2 regions of the Lysinibacillus sp. FSL R7-0073 genome follow, and region 2 is predicted to be linked to the other one. Evidence: predicted binding sites of a transcription regulator. Region 2 holds the regulator's gene; the other holds the start of a gene.
The links. The regulator Rex, encoded in region 2, represses fermentation and respiration genes when NADH is low (regulators of the CRP and FNR family bind a similar motif). The targets are predictions, from matches to a motif close to TTGTGAAATATTTCACAA.
Positions count from the first base shown of each region.

Region 1: MKY88_RS20845 (cytochrome ubiquinol oxidase subunit I) is a predicted target of Rex. The motif match lies at 4,280-4,297, and genes of this name have one in related genera.

Region 1 is NZ_JBBPAS010000001.1:4,133,444-4,141,493, reverse strand. It holds gene gatA (Asp-tRNA(Asn)/Glu-tRNA(Gln) amidotransferase subunit GatA) at 1-958, shown strand, start outside; gene gatB (Asp-tRNA(Asn)/Glu-tRNA(Gln) amidotransferase subunit GatB) at 960-2,387, shown strand; gene MKY88_RS20855 (thioredoxin family protein) at 2,548-3,111, shown strand; gene MKY88_RS20850 (diacylglycerol kinase) at 3,184-4,098, shown strand; gene MKY88_RS20845 (cytochrome ubiquinol oxidase subunit I) at 4,546-5,892, shown strand; gene MKY88_RS20840 (cytochrome d ubiquinol oxidase subunit II) at 5,889-6,914, shown strand; gene cydS (cytochrome bd oxidase small subunit CydS) at 6,929-7,051, shown strand; gene rlmD (23S rRNA (uracil(1939)-C(5))-methyltransferase RlmD) at 7,160-8,050, shown strand, end outside.
Region 2 is NZ_JBBPAS010000001.1:4,249,667-4,257,716, reverse strand. It holds gene tsaB (tRNA (adenosine(37)-N6)-threonylcarbamoyltransferase complex dimerization subunit type 1 TsaB) at 1-601, shown strand, start outside; gene rimI (ribosomal protein S18-alanine N-acetyltransferase) at 594-1,046, shown strand; gene tsaD (tRNA (adenosine(37)-N6)-threonylcarbamoyltransferase complex transferase subunit TsaD) at 1,046-2,062, shown strand; gene MKY88_RS21345 (ABC-F family ATP-binding cassette domain-containing protein) at 2,498-4,441, opposite strand; gene MKY88_RS21340 (redox-sensing transcriptional repressor Rex) at 4,686-5,321, shown strand; gene MKY88_RS21335 (twin-arginine translocase TatA/TatE family subunit) at 5,486-5,671, shown strand; gene tatC (twin-arginine translocase subunit TatC) at 5,688-6,512, shown strand; gene MKY88_RS21325 (CPBP family intramembrane glutamic endopeptidase) at 6,588-7,352, opposite strand; gene groES (co-chaperone GroES) at 7,521-7,805, shown strand; gene groL (chaperonin GroEL) at 7,934-8,050, shown strand, end outside.

The sequences.
Region 1 (8,050 bases), 120 kb from region 2:
TGGTTCAGATACAGGTGGTTCAATCCGTCAACCAGCAGCTTACTGTGGTGTTGTAGGAATGAAACCTACATATGGTCGTGTGTCTCGTTTTGGTCTAGTGGCATTCGCCTCTTCTTTAGATCAAATTGGACCAATTACACGCAATGTTGAAGATAATGCGTTATTACTTGAGGCTATTGCAGGCTTAGATCCAAATGATTCTACTTCTGCTGACGTAGAGGTGCCAAACTATGCTGCAGCTCTTACTGGTGATATTAAAGGCTTACGTATCGCTGTACCAAAGGAATTCCTTGGTGAAGGTGTTGGCGAAGCAGCACGTCAATCAGTGCTGGAGGCATTAGAGGTATTAAAAGGCTTAGGTGCGACTGTAGAAGAAGTGTCACTTCCTCATTCGAAATATGCACTTGCTGCGTACTACATCCTTTCTTCATCTGAAGCGTCTTCTAACTTATCTCGTTTCGATGGTATCCGTTATGGTTTCCGTGCAGACAACGTGACTAATTTAATGGACCTTTATAAAGAAACACGTGCACAAGGCTTTGGTGATGAAGTAAAACGCCGTATCATGCTTGGAACTTATTCATTAAGCGCAGGTACGTATGATGCGTATTACAAAAAAGCACAACAAGCACGTACACTGATCAAAGCAGACTATGACAAAGTATTTGAAGACTTCGATGTCATCATTGGACCTACATCACCAACACCAGCTTTCAAAATTGGTGAAAATGTGAATGATCCGATGACAATGTATGCAAACGATATTTTAACAATTCCGATGAACTTAGCGGGCGTACCTGCTATTTCTATTCCATGTGGTTTGGACAACGGACTACCACTAGGTTTACAAATAATTGGTAAATACTTCGATGAAGCAACTATTTACCGTGTAGCTCATGCTTTTGAACAAGCAACTGAGTTCCATAAACAAGTTCCTCAAATGTGGGAGGGAAAATAACATGAACTTTGAAACAGTCATTGGTTTAGAAGTACACGTTGAGTTAAAAACCAACTCAAAAATCTTCTCACCAGCACCTGCTCACTTTGGTGCTGAACCAAATACAAACACAACAGTAATCGATTTAGGTTATCCTGGTGTCCTACCAGTTCTTAATAAAAATGTGGTAGATTTCGCTATGCGTGCAGCTCTTGCATTAAATATGGAAATCGAACAAGAAACAAAATTTGACCGTAAAAACTATTTCTACCCTGATAATCCGAAAGCCTATCAAATTTCACAATTTGATAAACCAATCGGGAAAAACGGCTGGATTGATATTGAAGTAGATGGTTATACAAAACGTATCGGTATTACTCGCCTTCATATGGAAGAAGATGCGGGTAAACTTTCACATGCTGGAGATCACTCACTAGTGGACTTTAACCGTCAAGGTACGCCGCTTGTTGAAATCGTATCTGAGCCAGATATTCGTACGCCAAATGAAGCTTATGCTTACTTAGAAAAATTAAAATCAATTATCCAATATACAGATGTGTCTGACTGTAAAATGGAGGAAGGTTCACTTCGTTGTGATGCCAACATTTCTATTCGTCCTTATGGTCAAGAAGAGTTTGGTACAAAAACAGAGCTTAAAAATCTGAACTCCTTCAACTATGTTCGTCGTGGTTTAGAGCATGAGGAATTACGTCAAGCAGATGTATTATTATCAGGTGGCGTTATTGACCAAGAAACTCGTCGTTTCGATGAAAAAACGGGTAAAACAATTTTAATGCGTGTGAAGGAAGGAACAGATGATTACCGTTACTTCCCAGAGCCAGACTTAGTTCGTCTTTCTATTGATAACGCATGGCTAGAGCGAGTAAAATCAGAAATTCCTGAGCTTCCAGATGCTCGTAAAAAACGTTATGTTGAAGAGCTAGGATTAACACCATATGATGCAGGAGTTCTTGTTCTTTCTAAAGAAATTTCAGACTTCTTCGAGTCCATGATCGTCAACGGTGCAGATGCAAAACTTTCTGCTAACTGGTTGATGGGTGATGTTTCTGCTTATTTAAACGCAGAACAAAAAGACTTAAAGGATACTGCATTAACACCTGAAAACCTTGCTGAAATGGTGAAATTAATCACGGATGGTACTATTTCTTCTAAGATCGGTAAAAAAGTGTTTGCTGAATTAGTTGAAAATGGCGGTTCTGCACAGGAAATTGTAAAAGCAAAAGGCTTAGTTCAAATTTCTGATGAAGGTGCTTTACTAGCAATTGTTACAGAAGTTTTAGATAACAACGCACAGTCTATCGAAGATTTCAAAAATGGTAAGGATCGTGCTATTGGCTTCTTAGTTGGTCAAATTATGAAAGCTACTAAAGGTCAAGCGAACCCACCAATGGTCAATAAATTATTGCAACAAGAAATTGCCAAACGATAATTAAACGTTGTAACATAGTAGCCGAGAGAGCTTAATTGCTTTCTTGGCTATTATTTTTCATAAATGTAACAAAATTGGAATTTGTAACACTTAATAGTTGTTTAAAAGGAGCATTCATAGCAAAATATAGAATAGATAATTATAAGGGGGACGAGAACCGATGAAAACAGAACAACAATATTTTAATGAAGCTATTTCGATTCAACAATATATGGACAATATGACGACTCTTAAAGAAGAGAGCTTCCGCATTTATGACGACTTTGCAGTGCCAACAAACGATGGTTTTATTGAATTATTAAAAGACAAGCAACCTAAAATTTTAACGATTACGGAAGATTGGTGCGGAGATGCTATGTTAAACAATCCAATTGTTCGTCGTGTTGCTGAAGCAGCTGGATTGGACATGCGTACAGTGTTCCGTGATGCAGATACAGATCTAATTGATCGTTATTTAACAAATGGTGGTCGTGCTATTCCTATTTACTTGCTATTAGATAGCACTGGTGAGGTTATTGGAAAATGGGGTCCACGTGCACCTGAATTACAAGAGCTGGTTGTAACGAAGCGTGCAAGCTTACCAGATAAAGAAGATCCGACATTTGAAGAGGCTCAAAAGGCCCTTTATGCGGAGATTCGTGAGGAAAATATAACGAACCAAACATATTGGACGTATGTCTATGAAGACTTTAAAAAACAAGTGACAAACGCGTTACAAAAGTAACAAACGTAATGCAACATTTTAGCGAGTAAATCGTTGAATGAAATAGAATCTTATGAAGCAGGAAGGTATGTTATGAAACGAGCAAGAATCATTTATAATCCTACATCTGGACGCGAAGCGTTTAAGAAACATCTACCAGAGGTGTTGGAAAAATTAGAAGTAGCAGGCTATGAAACATCCTGTCACGCAACAACCGGTGAAGGCGATGCAACACTTGCAGCAAAAGATGCAGTAGACCGTGGCTTTGATATAATCATCGCAGTTGGTGGAGATGGCACTTTAAATGAAGTTGTTTCAGGTGTAAGTCCATTTGAAAACCGTCCAAAAGTTGGTCTAATTCCAATGGGCACTACAAATGATTTTGCCCGTGCCGTGCATATCCCGCGAAATATTGATGAGGCGGTAGACATTATTATACAAGGCGATACATTGCCAGTGGATGTCGGTCTATTAAATGGCGAACGCTACTTCATCAATATTGCTGCTGGCGGACGGATTACGGAACTAACATATGAAGTACCAAGTAAAATGAAAACAATGCTTGGGCAGTTAGCCTACTATTTAAAAGCAGTAGAAATGATTCCATCCATCAAAGCCTCCCATATGCGTATAGAATATGATGGGGAAGTGTTTGACGGTGATGCCATGATGTTCTTATGTGGTTTAACCAACTCTGTAGGAGGTTTTGAAAAACTTGCACCAGATGCAAGTATTAATGATGGTTACTTTACATTATTAGTGTTAAAGAAAGTTAGCCTACCTGAGTTTATTCAACTAGCGGCTATGGCATTAAGAGGCGAACATTTAAATGATGACCGTGTCATCTACAAAAAAGCAAGTGTTGTCAAAGTCACTACTGAAAACGAAGTACATCTTAATCTAGATGGTGAATATGGTGGAGACGCTCCAGCTACCTTTGAAAATTTAAAGCGTCATATAGAAATTTTTGTCCCTCTTGCAGATATTCGCGAAGAGGACCGTATATAATACAGGAAAAGCTCATCTTCGTTTTAGCGAGGATGAGCTTTTTTGTATAAATGAATCAGAGTACGGTTAGAAAACTCTACCTAAACTTTCGGATCAAACGATTAAAAAGATAATAGACTAAATCAAATAACCAGCAGCGAACAATTCAATATGTAGTAAGTCCAACCTTTAGAATTAGGGATTGTGAACGAATTAAGAAAAATGTTTGGCAAATGTGCGTATATTACTTGAACAAAATTTGAAACCTTATTAATAGGCTGAAATTTCGGTCCATTATAAAGGTTTTTTTCGTTGTAATAGTGGAAAATGGGGTATGGATAAGGGAAAGGAAGTGTTGCTTTTGTATAAGTCACAGGAGAAGAAGCTTATTTGGCTAAGCTTTGGTGTTGCAATCATTATGCTACTTTCCATTCTTGGAAGAATATTTGGGAGCTAGGGGGCAATGAGATGATAAACGAATCAGCAGTCTATTGGAGTCGTGCATTAACTGAGTTAACTTTATCGTTCCACATCATTTATGCAACGATAGGAGTCGGTGTCCCGTTAATGATCATGATTGCTCAATGGACTGGGTATAAAAAGAATGATGAGCATTATATTTTAATGGCAAGACGTTGGGCACGTGGCTTCGTCATTACGGTTGCAGTGGGTGTTGTGACTGGAACGGCAATTGGCTTGCAACTATCATTATTATGGCCCAACTTTATGCAACTAGCTGGTCAAACCATTGCATTACCACTTTTTTTGGAAACGTTTGCATTTTTCTTTGAAGCTATATTTTTGGGCATTTATTTATATACTTGGGACCGCTTCGATAGTCAGAAAAAGCATATGCTATTGTTAATTCCAGTTGCAGTAGGTGCATCGATGTCGGCTGTATTTATTACAATCGTGAATGCCTTTATGAATGCCCCGAGAGGCTTCGATATTGTCGACGGGAACCTTGTTAATATTCAACCCTTCTTAGCGATGTTTAACCCTGCTATGCCAACAAAGGTGGCGCATGTACTTGTAACAGCGTATATGACATCTGCATTTGTTTTAGCTGCTATAGCAGGATACCGAATGCTTAAAGGATCGAAACATGTATACCATAAAAAAGCATTACTGTTACTGATGAAAATTGGTTTAATTTTCTCCATTGCAGCAGCTGTGATTGGAGATTTCTCAGGAAAATACTTAGCGGAATATCAACCAGAAAAATTAGCTGCAGCGGAATGGCATTTTGAAACGGAAGGAAAGGCTTCTCTTGTTTTATTTGGCGTGCTAGATGGAGAAGAAGTGAAATATGCCATCAAAATTCCGTATGCTTTAAGCATTCTTGCACATTTTAATCCTAATGCAGAGGTAATTGGATTAGATCAATTCGAGGAAGAGGATCTACCACCACTCTATATTCATTATCTCTTTGATATTATGGTGTCCATAGGTATGTTTATGGTGCTAGTTTCATTACTGTATGTTGTAGGGAAAGCACGGGGCTGGCAGTTTATTCATTCACGCTGGTATCGATGGATCATTGTGGCGGGGGGGCCACTTTCTATCATTGCTATTGAAGCGGGCTGGTGGCTTGCTGAGGTTGGACGTCAACCATGGATTCTTTATGGCTTGATGCGAACTCCAGAAGGGGCCACAACGAGTGATCATGTGGATTTAATGCTGTTGTTGTTTGCAGGTGTATATGCAGTATTAGCGGTAGGAAGTGTTGTCGTCTTGGTGCGAATGTTTAAAAAGAATCCTATTGAGCGTGAGATTGAAGATCGCCACTCTGAAAAAGGCGGTGACATTCTATGACATTAGAGATTCTAGGTATTTCAGTATTGTGGATTTTCCTATTTGGCTATGTCATTGTCGCATCGATTGATTTCGGTGCCGGTTTCTTTAACGCCTATAGCCTATTGATTGGGAAGAATCATATTTTAACGAATATTATTAAACGATATTTATCGCCTGTTTGGGAAGTAACCAATGTCTTTTTGGTATTCTTCTTTGTAGGGATCGTAGGATTTTTCCCGCAAACTGCTTTTTACTACGGAACCATTTTACTTATACCCGTCAGTATTTCCCTTGTACTATTAGCCATTCGAGGTTCCTATTATGCCTTTGAATCGTATGGTACGAGAGGACATATTGGTTACACGCTGACCTATGGTGTAGCAGGTTTATTAATTCCTGCATCGTTGTCTGTTGTCTTTGCCATTGCTGGTGGAGGGTATGTGGATCTCGTTAACGGGCAGCCTGTTTTAAACTATTGGACTTTATATACGAGTCCATTTGCTTGGAGCATTGTCGTACTGAGTATTGCCGCTGTACTTTACATTTCCGCAGTATTCTTAACTTGGTATGCTCATAAAGCGAATGACAAAGAAGCAACGAAGCTAATGAGAAAATATGCACTTTTGTGGGCAGCTCCTTTAATGATCAGCGCATTAGGCATTATGTATGAGATGAAGTCCATTAACCCTGAAAGTTATAGTCACATGGTGAATTTATGGTGGATGTTTGCAATATCAGCCATATTATTTATGATTACAGTGTTCCTCATTGCAATGCGTAAAAAATATGGGCTTGCAGTTGCACTTCTGATTGCTCAATTTGCGGTAGCATTTTTCGCTTATGGTATTGCGCAATACCCATATTTACTGTATCCATATTTAACGATTTATGATGGCTTCACAAGTACACAAATGGCAATTGCTTTAATCATTGCCTTTATTTTAGGACTGTGTCTCCTACTTCCATCACTTTATTTATTGATGAAATTATTCTTGTTCAATAAAAACTATGTGACCGGAAAAGAAGACAATCACGCATAGGAGGAAATTAGTATATGCAAAGTTTTTTAATTTTTTATGCGCCTTTTATTGTCGTCATTCTTGGAATCTTGTGTGCATTTTGGTGGGCACCAAGGGATTATCATATAACAAAAGAGCAAGGAAAGAGTCGCGAATAGCGGCTCTTTTTTCAAGTAGTTAGGAGAACGACATAACAGGTAAGTCTTGTTCTTTTTTCATTCGCCAACACATGCTACAATAAGGAGATTGAAATGGAGGATGTACGAATGTCAGCACCCGTGAAAAAGAATGAACGACTTTCAGTTTATATAGAAGACTTAACACATGATGGCAATGGTGTCGCTAAGGTAGATGGCTATCCATTATTTATACAAGGCGCACTTCCGAACGAAACAGCCGAAATCCATGTGATGAAAACCTTAAAAAATTATGGCTTTGCAAAAGTTGTAGATATTATTAAGCCATCACCCGATCGAGTGGAAGCTCCATGCGATTACTTTAAGCAATGCGGAGGCTGTCAATTACAGCATTTATCCTATGAGGGCCAGCTCAAATGGAAAGAAAATATGGTGCGCAATGTGATGCAACGCATTGGCAAAATTGATGCACCTGTTCTGCCTGTAAAAGGAATGAAAGAGCCTTGGCATTATCGTAATAAAGCACAAATTCCTTTCTCTGAAAATGAAGCAGGACAAGCTATTGCTGGTTTCTATAAAACAAAGACGCATAGCATAGTGGATATGGAGCGTTGCTTGATTCAAACAGGAGAAGCAGATGCAATTTTAGCAGGCTTGAAAAAGGAATTAGTAGCGATAGGCATGCGACCATACAATGAACTTTCCCACGAAGGCATGTTGCGCCATGTTGTCATTCGTAAAGCACGGGCAACAGGTGAGGTCATGGTTGTCCTCGTGACGAAAAAGAAAAAATTCCCACAAAAAGAAGCGGCCATTGCAGTAATTCAAAAGCTTGTTCCGAACGTCACTTCAATTATGCAAAATGTGAATCATGAGAAAACGAATGTAATTTTTGGTGATGACACACTGAACCTTTGGGGCAAGGACGTCATTATTGACACAATTGGCGATGTCCGCTTTGAAATTTCCGCTCGCTCCTTCTATCAGGTCAACCCAGAGCAAACGGAGGTCCTCTATAAA
Region 2 (8,050 bases):
TGCAGGTGCGATGCCAGCGATTGAAGAAATCCTGGCACGAATAGATGTAAAACCAAATGACTTGGATGCGATTGCAGTATCCGAAGGACCAGGTTCTTATACTGGTGTCCGTATAGGTGTGACATTAGCAAAAACATTAGCATGGACATTGCAGAAACCTTTAGTGGGCGTATCTAGTTTAAAAACATTGGCTGCCAACGCTGCCCTTTATAACGGGTTGATTTGTCCAATTTTTGATGCTAGAAGAGGCAATGTCTATACGGCAGTTTATCAAGGAGTGACATTAGAGGCACTTATGGAGGATCATCATGCACATATTGATGATTTATTAGTGCGTTTAAAGGCATTAGAGCAACCTATTCTATTTGTAGGAACAGATGTTGATATATTTTGGGAGACTATTGTGCAAATGCTTGGTGATCATGCAGTACGTACACCATTTAGTATTGATTTGCCACGCGCAACGGAAGTCATTCATATAGCGACGAAAATGGAGTTACCGAGTGTCGAAGCTACCCATCACTTCGTTCCACAATATAAACGGATAGCCGAGGCTGAGGCGAACTGGCTGAAAGAACAGAAGGAGAAGGAATATGAGTAGGAATGTAACTTATCGAAAAATGGTTTCTGACGATGTGCCAGCAGTTTATGAAATTGAATTGGCTTCATTTCCAGTACCATGGACGTTAGATTCCTTTTACTACGAAGTGCATGAAAATCAGTATGCGCATTATGTGCTGGCTATAGATGAAGATGGTAGTATTATTGGTTTTTGTGGCATGTGGATGGTCATAGATGCAGCTCAAATAACAAATGTAGCTGTGATTGAGCAGGCGCGTGGCAGAGGGATAGGTGAAGGATTAATGCGTGAGGCGATGCATATAGCGCGTATTAATGGAATGGAGGTCATGACGCTTGAGGTACGTGTAACAAATGCGGTTGCACAAAATCTCTATCGCAAGCTTCATTTCCAAGATGGTGGTATAAGGAAAGGCTATTATACTGATAACGGGGAGGATGCCCTTGTCATGTGGGTGAATTTATAATGAATAATGGATTGATATTAGCAATAGAATCGAGCTGTGATGAAACAGCTGCAGCAATTATTCGAAATGGTCATGAAATTGTTTCGAATGTTGTTGCTTCACAAATAGAAAGCCACAAGCGATTTGGTGGAGTAGTTCCTGAAATCGCTTCACGTCATCATGTTGAACAAATTACAGTGGTTATTGAGGAAGCATTAGCACAAGCGAATATAAAGCCAGCCGATTTGGATGCTGTTGCAGTTACGGAGGGGCCAGGTTTAGTCGGTGCGCTGCTAATTGGCATAAACGCGGCTAAGGCGTTTGCATTTGCCAACAATTTACCGATTATCGGTGTTCATCATATTGCAGGTCATATTTATGCCAATGCTCTAGTCCAGCCAATGGAGTTTCCGTTGTTGGCACTTGTTGTATCAGGTGGGCATACGGAGCTTGTTTATATGAAGGAACATGGCTCCTTTGAGGTTATCGGTGAAACAAGAGATGATGCAGCCGGTGAGGCATATGATAAAGTGGCACGAGTTTTAAATTTACCTTATCCAGGTGGCCCACGCATTGATCAGCTTGCTCATGAGGGGGAAGAGGCTGTTCCTTTTCCAAGAGTTTGGTTAGAGGAAGGATCCTATGATTTTAGCTTTAGTGGCCTAAAATCAGCGGTCATCAATTATAAACATAATATGGATCAACGTGGCGAAGCTATTTCACCAGCAGCCGTAGCAAAGGGCTTTCAGGAAAGTGTTGTCGAAGTACTAACAACTAAAACATTGCGTGCCGCTCGCGAATATCAGGTGAAGCAGGTCATTGCAGCTGGTGGTGTAGCAGCCAATAAAGGCTTACGTGCTTCATTAGAGGCAGTGTTCACTGAGGAAGGGATTCCGTTTTTTGTACCACCACTCAAATTGTGTACAGATAATGCAGCAATGATTGGAGCAGTAGCGATGCCAATGTATGAAGCGGGTGTCCGAGGAAAATTAATGATGAACGGTCGTCCAGGCATGGAGTTAAAATCCTGGGTGTAGTGGTAAACGAAGGAGGTATCTTATTAAAGATATCTCTTTTTTATTGTCGAAAATTTGTTGATAAAAAATAAAAGTAGCGAAGAGAATTATAAAGTGAAATACTTTAATTGACAAATTTTTCAGAAAATTATCCACAGGTAATAGAGCGAACTAAATACCGAACACGCGTACTTATGCACAATATGTTGATAACTTGTGCATAACTTGTGATTATTCAATATATAGTAGCACGTTTTACACGGGATGATGTGGATAAAATAATTTTTAATTGTGGACAGTGTGGAAAACTCTGTTGATATGTTGGTATTACTATATTTATGGTGTGAATAAAACTGTGGGCATTTTTTGTCGAAAAATAGCACTTGACCAATATATATGAAAAATGAAGGGGAGTAAAGAAAAAGCCATGTGACAATGCACACGGCTTATATAAAATTACATATTTATATTTTCTAATTCATCATTTAACTCTAGCCATTCTAATTCTAAAAGCTCATGCTGTTCCTTTTCGGTAGCCAATTCGTCTTGCAGTAGGGCAATTTTTTCATGATCTGTAAAAATTGCAGGGTCACAGAGAGCTTCCTCTAATCTATCAATGGAGGCAGTCGTTTCTTGCATCCTGCCTTCTAATTCTTCGATAGTACGTCTTATTTGCCGTTCGCGTTTTTTTGCCTCTTTATCAATTTTGGAGGTAGAGATCTTATCAGGTAGGTCCTGCTGTAGTTGCGGTTGGGAGGAACTTTTCATTTGTGCTAGCTCCAACAGCTCCTGTTTTTTTTCTACATAATAATCATAGTCCCCTAAATATTCAAACGACCCAGTTCCAGACAACTCCACTACTTTTGTAGCGATACGATTAATGAAGTATCGGTCATGGGAGACGAATAGAAGCGTTCCCGGATAATCGATCAAAGCATTTTCCAGCACCTCTTTACTATCTAAATCTAGATGGTTTGTAGGCTCATCGAGAATTAAAAAATTGGCCTTTTGCATCATTAATTTGGAAAGTGCCAGTCGTGCTTTCTCGCCGCCTGATAAAGAAGAGACGGTTTTATCCACATCTTCTCCACTAAATAGGAAACGTCCCAAAACGGTGCGAATATCTTTTTCATTCATAAGCGGCCATTCATCCCATAGCTCTTTTAAGACACTTTTATTGCTCGAAAGTTTAGCTTGCTCTTGATCATAATAGCCAATTTGTACATTCGTACCATAACGGATATCACCTGCTAAAGGTGTTAAATCTTTTACAATTGTTTTTAATAATGTCGATTTACCAACCCCGTTTGGTCCAACAAGAGCGATTCGATCCTCGCGAAAAGTACGTAGCTTAATACCACTTGATATGCGCTGATCGTTATAGCCTATTGTTAAATCATCAACGGATAAGACATCATTTCCACTTTGACGTTCAATCGTAAAACCAAAACTAGCGGATTTCTCATCACCATCCGGCGATTCCATCCACTCTGTTCGTTCAAGCATCTTCCGTCGACTTTGTGCCATTTTTGTTGTAGAGGCACGTGCAATATTCTTTTGGATAAAATCCTCTAGCTTGGTCTTTTCGTCTTGTTGACGCTCAAAAAGTTTGACATCACGTTCATAGTTTTTAGCTTTCTCATCTAAATAAGCACTGTAGTTACCTGTATATTTTGTGACACGATGGCGTGAAACTTCATAGACAATGGAAACAACTTGGTCTAAGAAGTAGCGGTCATGGGAAACAATTAAAATAGCGCCCTCATAGCTCTTTAAATAAGATTCTAACCAAGATAATGTTTCAATATCTAAATGGTTCGTAGGCTCATCGAGAATTAATAGGTCTGGTTTACTCAGTAAAAGCTTAGCTAGTGCTAAACGTGTTCGTTGTCCACCAGATAGTGAGCTAATAGGTTTACCATAGTCTTCCGGATAGAATTGCATTCCATGAAGCACTGAGCGTATGTCCGATTCATATTGATAGCCGCCAGCATCCTTAAAAGTATGCTGTAGTTGATCGTATTCCGACATAACTTTCGCATACAGAGTAGGATTTTCATAAACGGTAGGATCTGCCATTTGCTGTTCGAGCGAGCGGAGCGTTTGTTCTTGAGCTAAAAGGGGTTCGAAAATGGTCATCATTTCATCCCAAATAGTTAACGTAGAATTTAATCCGGCATGTTGCTCTAAATAGCCAACCTGGATGCCCTTTGGAATAATGATATCCCCTGAGTCATAGGACATTTGACCAGCGATTATTTTTAATAAAGTAGATTTACCTGCACCGTTACGCCCTACTAAGGCAACGCGATCACGGTGTTGAACTTCTAATTTCACACCACTTAAAATTTCATCTGCAAGAAAGGATTTAGTTAGTTGATTGACCTGTAAAACAATCATTCTTGACACCTCAATTCTACCTTAGTGTAATGGATGAACGATTTGCATGCAATGTCGGTGCTTTACTTATTCCAAGCAGTCATGTAAGATTGAAACGATTTCTTTTTAGTTAGCTGCGTACAAAGCGCCATTAACTAAAGAGAAATACGCTAGTGGATTGCAAAATGTTGTATATAGTTAAGGATAAATGTATTAAAATTAGTACAGTAAAATTGATTGAGTTTCATCATAAGGAGGAGAAAGTTTGAAACAAGAATTAAAAATTCCACAAGCCACTACAAAAAGACTTCCTCTTTACTATCGATTTATTCAAAACTTTGCACAAGAAGGTATGGAACGTATTTCGTCGAAGGAACTGAGTGAAGCGATGAAAATAGATTCTGCAACCATTCGCCGTGACTTTTCTTATTTTGGTGCTCTTGGAAAGAAAGGCTATGGCTACGATGTACAGCATCTATTACAATTTTTTAGCCAGACGCTTGATCAACATGAAACAACAAAAGTAGCGTTAATTGGCGTGGGGAATTTAGGCAGTGCATTATTAAAATATAATTTTCAAAAAAACCACAACACTCATATTGTTGTAGCATTTGATTCGAAAGCTCCGAAGGATGGCAAAATGATTAGTAACATTCCTGTTTTTCATCCTGATTTGCTGGAAGAAAAGTATGCAGAATACGGGGCAGAGCTAGCTATATTGACAGTATCACCACGCTCTGCGCAAAAAATGGCAGATCGTTTAGCGGCTATGAATGCAAAGGGGATTTTAAACTTTACGCCCGAGCGCTTAACGGTCCCAGATAGCATGCAGCTATTAACCATTGATTTATCGGTAGAATTGCAAGCGCTTATTTATTTAATTCGGAATCAGGAAGTGTGAAAATTTTACATATTTTATAGTGGAGTTCACTGTTTCTGTCAAATAGTAATTTTCATTAAAACAAAGTAAAATCAGTAAGAGTGACGAAAAACTTTCACATATAATTAGTTAGCAAAATGGCGAAATATGCGTTAAAATGATGGATATAAGAGGAGGTGGCTGTAATGGGCGGTATTGGTCCTATGAGCCTCATTATTATCGGAGTTGTCGCGTTACTAATTTTTGGTCCTAAAAAGTTACCAGAGCTTGGTAAAGCATTTGGTTCAACACTACGTGAATTCAAAAATGCTACTAAAGGTTTAGCCGACGAAGATGATGATGACAAGAAAAAGAAAGAACTAGATAAGTAAGTTAGGATGTTGAGGAATGAATCCAAAAGATCTAACTGTCATTGAGCATATAGAAGAATTAAGAAAACGGCTGTTCATTGTTGCCGTTTTCTTTGTTCTCGCTATGGCCGGCGCCTTTTTTGTCGCAAAGCCACTTGTTAAATACCTTCAAACCACAGGAGCAAAATATAATATTGAGCTCCATGCATTTGACGTAGTAACACCACTAGCAATTTATATTCAAGTTGTTTTTTTAATTGCATTTATTCTTTCATCGCCAGTATTAATGTATCAATTATGGTCGTTTATTAGTCCAGGATTAAGGGAAGTAGAGCGAAGAGCAACCTTAAGCTATATACCGTATTCATTTTTATTGTTTATCGCAGGGTTATCTTTTTCATACTTTTTATTATTCCCGTATGTCATCAAATTCATGATGAATTTATCAAATGATTTAGATATTAAGCAAACAATTGGAATACATGAGTATTTTACATTTTTATTTAAACTTACAATACCATTCGGTTTTCTATTCCAATTACCAATTGTAGTATTGTTCTTTTCACGGATAGGAATATTGAGTCCAGATCTACTAATCCGTATTCGTAAATATTCATACTTTGGTCTATTTGTATGTGCGGCTCTCATTGCACCGCCTGAATTGGCGTCTCATTTAATGGTATCAGTGCCACTATTTATCCTGTATGAAATTAGTATTATGATATCTCGAGTTGGTTACAGGAAATATTTGAAATCAGAGGAGATTCGATTAAAAGAAGAGCAGGAAGCTGAGCAAAAGCGCCAGATTGAAGAGGCACTTGAGCAGCAACGACGACAAATAGAAGAATTAAATAAACCGTAATAGATAAAGCTCGTTGCCTACATAAAGGCACCGAGCTTTTGTATTTTTGACAACTTTATAGAGCTTTACAAAAAATTATTGCATTTTTTCTAGTTCTTGAAGAAACTTTTGCAATGGTTCTGCATAGAATTGTACAAGTGTCACAAATCCATTCAGCATGACGTGTGCAATAATTGAAGTCCAAATACGTTTTGTTTTGTGATATAAAAAGGCGAAGATTAAACCACAAATTGTATAAAGTAAAATATGAGAGAAGTCGAAGTGGATAATCGCAAAGAATATAGCACTTACTATTGCCGCCACCCAGAAGTTTGTTGTTTGGACAAGTGATCCAAATATAACTCTACGGAAGACGAACTCTTCTAAAATGGGACCAAATACAACGATCGCTAATATGGCAATAGGAGCTCCTTTAGCTATAGCGACAATATCAGCGGTATTTTGGGAACCTCCTTCTATACCAAAAACTGCCGTTTCAATAGCTGCTCCAATCATTTGACCAAAAAATACAAGGAAGAAACCAAGAATTCCCCAAACAATTGTGAGTGGTATCGTTTCTTTTTTCCCTTGATAAACGTTCCAAAAGGCTTTATCACGGGATGTTAAGATTAAACTTAAAATGAGCGCCACGGCAAAGCTAAGTGCAATATACCATCCTTGAGTAATCGGTGCTGCTTGCTCAGAAGCTAGGCCAGTCATCTTCATAACGAGCTTGTGAAACGGTAAGAGCAACCATCTGCTCGAGATTTGCATGAGGATATAAATCAGTAAAACATATAGAGCTGTTTTTTTATGTTTTGTTACTTTTGGAGAATTAGTCACAGTCAAAATCCTTTCCATTCATAGGCTTCCTTTCTATTGTAGATGAATATGGAAAGAAAACAAAATTTTTCGAAGTTCTGACTTGCAAAAAAAAGTGTGATTGATTATCATAATAATTGTATTAGCACTCGATGATATAGAGTGCTAATAAATTCAACAATTATTATTATTAGGAGGTTGTTTCACTTGTTAAGACCACTAGGAGATCGTATTGTAATTGAACTAATCGAGGTAGAAGAAAAATCTGCATTCGGTATTGTACTACCTGACTCTGCAAAAGAAAAACCACAAGAAGGTAAAGTTGTAGCAGTTGGGACAGGTCGTGTTTTAGAGAACGGACAACGTGTAGAGCTTGACGTTAAAGTTGACGACCACATTATTTTCTCTAAATACGCTGGTACAGAGGTTAAATTTGAAGGTAATGAATACCTAATTTTACGCGAAAGTGATATCCTTGCAATTATTGGATAATATTTGATGCACCTTAAATTAAGGTGAATGCTTATTGTTTCTTGAACAAAAAGTGACAATAAGATGAAATTGATATAAATATATTGAAGAAGCTTAACGAATATTCCATTTCAGGAGGGTAAATTCTCATGGCAAAAGATATTAAATTCTCAGAAGACGCTCGTTCATTAATGTTACAAGGTGTAGATAAATTAGCAAATGCAGTAAAAATAACATTAGGTCCTAAAGGACGTAATGTAGTATTA